2 regions of the Streptomyces fradiae ATCC 10745 genome follow, and region 2 is predicted to be linked to the other one. Evidence: predicted binding sites of a transcription regulator. Region 2 holds the regulator's gene; the other holds the start of a gene.

Region 1 (2,387 bases), 1.1 Mb from region 2:
GCTCGGCGTCGAGGACCTCCTTGGCGCCGCGGATGTCGTACCGGTCCTCCGTGCGCTCGTTCCACGGCATCTCCAGGACCGTGTCGAGCCAGGTGCGGATCCAGGAGCCCTCCGGGGACTGGTCGCTGGCGCGCTCCAGCTTGTCGACCTCCTTGAGGGCCGCCTCGCGGACCTTCCCGGGCAGGTCGGCGGCCTCCACGCGGGCCCGGTAGTCGTCGGTGCCGCCCTCGGCGTCCTCGCCGTTCAGCTCGCGCAGCTCCTTGCGGACGGCTTCGAGCTGGCGGCGCAGCAGGAACTCGCGCTGCTGCCTGTCGACGCCCTCCTGCACGTCCTTGGCGATGGACTCGGCCACGTCCTGCTCGGCGAGGTGGTCGCGCAGCTGCTCGGTGGCGAGCTTCAGCCGGGCGACGGGCTCGGCGGTCTCCAGGAGGGCGATCTTCTGGGCGGTGGTGAGGAACGGGGAGTACCCGGAGTTGTCCGCGAGGGCGGCGACGTCCTCGATCTGCTGGACCCGGTCGACGACCTGCCAGGCGCCGCGCTTGCGCAGCCAGCTCGTGGCGAGGGCCTTGTACTCCTTGACCAATTCGGCGACCGCGCCGGGCAGCGGGTCGGGCACGCTCTCCTCGACGGTGGTGCCCTCCACCCACAGGGCGGCGCCCGGCCCGGTCGTCCCGGCGCCGATGCGCACGCGCGCGACGCCCCTGATGAGGGCGCCGGGGTCGCCGTCGGACAGCCGCCCGACCTGCTCGACGGTCCCGAGGACGCCGGTCCCGGCGTACGTCCCGTCCACGCGCGGCACCAGCAGCACCCGCGGTTTGCCGCTGCCCTCCCGTACGGCGGCCTGGGCCGCCTCGACGGCGGCGCGCACCTCGTTGTCGGACAGGTCCAGCGGCACCACCATCCCCGGCAGCACGACCTCGCCGTCGAGCGGCAGCACGGGCAGGGTGAGCGGTGCGGGCGTCGAAGCCATGATCTCCCCTTCGGCAGTCAAGTTGAGCTACACCGACTCAATGCACCTGAGCCGCCCGGTGTTCCCCGCACCCCGTTCGCCCTGAGCGAACGGGTCGACACGGACCGCGCACGCGGGCCCCGCCGGGCGAAGGAGCCGCAGCCGGGGGGCGATGTCAGTGGCGGCGCATACGATCCGCTCATGAGCATGATCGGAGAGTACGCACGACTGACCCCCGACGAGTTCGCCCGCGCGCTGCGCGACCCCGAGTGGGCCGAGGAGCGGGTGGACGAGCTGGTCGAGGCCGAGCTGGGGAGCGGCGGGGACGGCGAGCCCCGCTGCCTCGACGTCGACAAGGCGTGGGAGGCGCTGGACTTCCTGCTGACCCGCGCCGGCTTCCCCGTCGACGTCGTCTTCGGCGACGACGCGATACCGGGCGCCGAGGAGTGGGGCTACACCGCGCCGCGCTTCCTGGCCCCCGAGCGCGTGCGGGAGGCGGCCGAGGCCCTGCTGGCCATGCCCGCCGAGCGGCTGGTGGCCGGATTCGGGCCGCGCGACCTGGCACGCGAGGGGGTGTACCCGGTGATCGCCTGGGAGCGGGAGGAGTCCCTGGAGTACGTGACGGCCCACTACGAGGCGCTGGTGCCGTTCTTCGCGGCGGCCGCCCGCGACGGGGACGCCGTCCTCATGTGGCTCGACTAGAGCCCGCCACCGGGCACCCCTGGCGCCCCGCCCCGACCTCGGTGTGTAATGAGCCTGTGCACGATGCAGATATTACAGCCGCCTGGGTCCGGGGCTGGGCCGTCTCCCGCGGCACCCCGCCGCCCGCCGAGGAGCCCTGGGGGTACCGCATCGAGGTGGGGCGCGACGTCCTGCGGCACGTCCTGCCCGAGCCCGACGAGCCGACCGTCCGCTTCCTCTGCGAGTCCGTGACGCGGCCGTACTCCTGGCTGAAAGTGCTCGCGGAGCCGGAGGAGGTGGCCGACTGGATCACCCCCGGCTGGGCCATCCCGGACGATCCGGGCTTCATGATGACCGCCCGCCTCGCGCCTGGCGGTCCCGGCGCACCCGCGCCCGCGCCGCCCGCCGGGTACGCGGTGCACCGCGAGCTCCACGAGGGCGTCCACCTGGTGCGCGTCCTCGCCGGGGACGGCTCCCTCGCCGCGCGCGGCCAGGTCGCCCCCACGGGCCGCACGGCCGTGTTCGACCAGGTCGAGACGTACGAGGCGCACCGGCGGCGCGGCCTCGGCAGCACCGTCATGCGCCTCCTCCACGCGGCGGCGGCCGATGCCGGGGCCACCACCGGCGTCCTGGCCGCCACCGTCGAGGGCCGCGCCCTGTACACCTCCCTGGGGTGGCGCTGCCACGGTCCGCTCACCGGGGTCGTGCGCGACGGCGGCGCCACCGCCCCGTAGCCGGCCCCGCCCCCGCCGTTCGC
Region 2 (2,387 bases):
GAGCGGGTCACGGTGTTCCGCCACAGCACGCCCGACCGCGCCCGCTGCCCCGGCCGCAGGACGAACTCCGAACGGGCCGCCCCGCCGTCCACCGCCCGCGAGCCCAGCCGTACGGACACCTCCAGGTCCTCGCCCCGCTCGTCGAGCACGGCCACGTCCGGGTAGCCGCCCACCTCGAACGGACGGCTTCCGCAGTTGTCGAGGAACACCGACAGCGCCCGCTGCCCCATGGCCGCCTCCGTGTCGCCGAGCGACACCCGCACCCCCGATTCCGGGCACGCCCCCGACGGGGCACCCGGCGACGCGGACCGCTCCCGCGCGACCGCCGAGGGCCCTGAGGACCCGGCCCCGGCGCCCCCCTCCGCCACGCACCCCGAGACCGCCAGCACCCCTGAGACCGCCGCGGCGAGCGCCGCGCTTCCCCTCGTACGCATGCGCGGATCATCGCACGCGGAAGGCACGCGGAAGGCACGTGGGAGGCCACGCGGAAGGCCACGCGGAAGGCCACGCGGGAGGCACGCGAGAAGGCCCCCTCCGAGGAAGGGGCCTTCCGTCCGAGCCGCGAGTGGACCACAGACTGGACCACAGGCCGGGCTCAGGGGGTACTACTCGCCGCCGCGCTTGCCGCCCGGCCGCCACACGACCAACGCACTCGTCTGCTGCACTTCCTGATAGGGCACCAGGTCCCGCCGGTACGACGCGTGCACCTGCGCCTCGCGCTGGCGCATCGCCACGGCCGCGCCCTCCAGGGCGGCCGTCAGCTCGGCCACCCTGGCCTCCAGCGCGGTGACCTGGTTCTCCAGCTCGATGATGCGCTTGATTCCGGCCAGGTTGATGCCCTCGTCCTGCGACAGCTGCTGCACCTGCCGGAGCAGCTCGATGTCACGGGCCGAGTAGCGCCGGCCCCGCCCGGCCGTACGGTCCGGCGAGACGAGCCCCAGCCGGTCGTACTGGCGCAGCGTCTGCGGGTGCAGCCCGCTGAGCTGGGCCGCCACCGAGATGACGTACACCGGGGTCTCGTCGGTCAGTTCGTACGGGTTGCGTCGGCGTGCGTCCATCGCCTCAAGCCCCCTTCGCGGCCTGGAACAACTCCGCCCGCGGATCCTCACCCGCGGTGGCCTGACGATACGTCTCCAGAGCCTCCCGCGCCTTGTCGTTCAGCTCCTTGGGGACGGCGACCTCGACCGTGACGAGCAGGTCGCCGCGCGTGCCGTCCTTGCGGACGGCTCCCTTGCCCCGCGCCCGCATGGTGCGCCCGTTGGGCGTGCCGGCCGGGATCTTCAGGGTGACGGGCGGCCCGCCGAGCGTGGGCACCCGGATCTCACCGCCGAGCGCCGCCTCCGGGTACGAGACGGGGACGGTGACGGTCAGGTTGTCGCCCTTGCGGCCGAAGACGGGGTGCGCGTCGACGTGGACCACGACGTACAGGTCGCCGGCGGGTCCGCCGCGCTCACCGGGCGCGCCCTTGCCGCGCAGCCTGATCCGCTGCCCGTCGGAGACGCCCGCCGGGATGCGGACCTGCATGGTGCGCGACGACTTGGCGCGGCCGCTGCCGTGGCAGACGTCGCACGGGTCCTGGGCGATCAGCCCGCGGCCCTTGCAGTCCACGCACGGGTCCGTCAGCGAGAACGAGCCGCTGCCGCCCCGCGACACCTGCCCGGTGCCCACGCAGGTGGGGCACACGCGCGGCGTGCCGTTCTTGTCGCCCGTGCCGGAGCAGGCCCGGCAGGGCTGCTGGCTGGACATCCGCAGCGGGACCGTCGCCCCGTCCACGGCCTCGGTGAAGCTGAGCTTCACCTCGGACTCGACGTCCTGGCCGCGGCGCGGCTGCGTCCGGGCCCCGCTGGTGGCGCCGCCCCGGTTGAACAACCCGCCGAAGACGTCCCCGAGGCCGCCGCCGAAGCCTCCGGCACCGCCCCCGCCCGCTCCGCCGGGCCCGCCCTGGCCGCCGAAGAGGTCGCCCAGGTCGAAGTTGAACGTGCCGCCCGCACCACCGGGTCCGGGGCGGAAGCCGCCGCCGTTGCCGAAGAGGGCGCGCGCCTCGTCGTACTCCTTGCGCTTCTTGGGGTCGCCGAGGACGTCGTTCGCCTCGGAGATCTCCTTGAAGCGGGCCTCCGCGCTCGCGTCGCCCTTGTTGGCGTCCGGGTGGTACTCGCGGGCGAGCTTCCGGTACGCCTTCTTGATCTCGGCTTCCGTGGCGTCCTTGGGGACGCCGAGGACCTTGTAGTAGTCCTTCTCGACGAAGTCCTTCGTGCTCATCGACGTCCCTCCTCCCGGACGGTCACTGCGTCGGCTCCGGGGCCGGCGGTCGCGCGACCGCCGGCCCCCGGGCCGTCAGCCCTCTTCGGGGCCACCGCTCTCCTCGTCGGCCGACTGCTCTTCCTTCT

Evidence for each region. Region 2 encodes HspR, which represses chaperone genes until heat shock. Its sites were predicted from a motif close to TTGAGNNNNNNNNNCTCAA; they were not measured.
Region 1: lon (endopeptidase La) is a predicted target of HspR. The motif match lies at 993-1,011, and genes of this name have one in related genera.

The regions. Positions count from the first base shown of each region.
Region 1 is NZ_CP023696.1:4,674,965-4,677,351, reverse strand. It holds gene lon (endopeptidase La) at 1-970, opposite strand, end outside; gene CP974_RS21045 (YfbM family protein) at 1,151-1,651, shown strand; gene CP974_RS21040 (GNAT family N-acetyltransferase) at 1,708-2,364, shown strand.
Region 2 is NZ_CP023696.1:3,570,096-3,572,482, reverse strand. It holds gene CP974_RS15900 (DUF4232 domain-containing protein) at 1-434, opposite strand, end outside; gene CP974_RS15895 (heat shock protein transcriptional repressor HspR) at 606-1,058, opposite strand; gene dnaJ (molecular chaperone DnaJ) at 1,063-2,259, opposite strand; gene grpE (nucleotide exchange factor GrpE) at 2,335-2,387, opposite strand, start outside.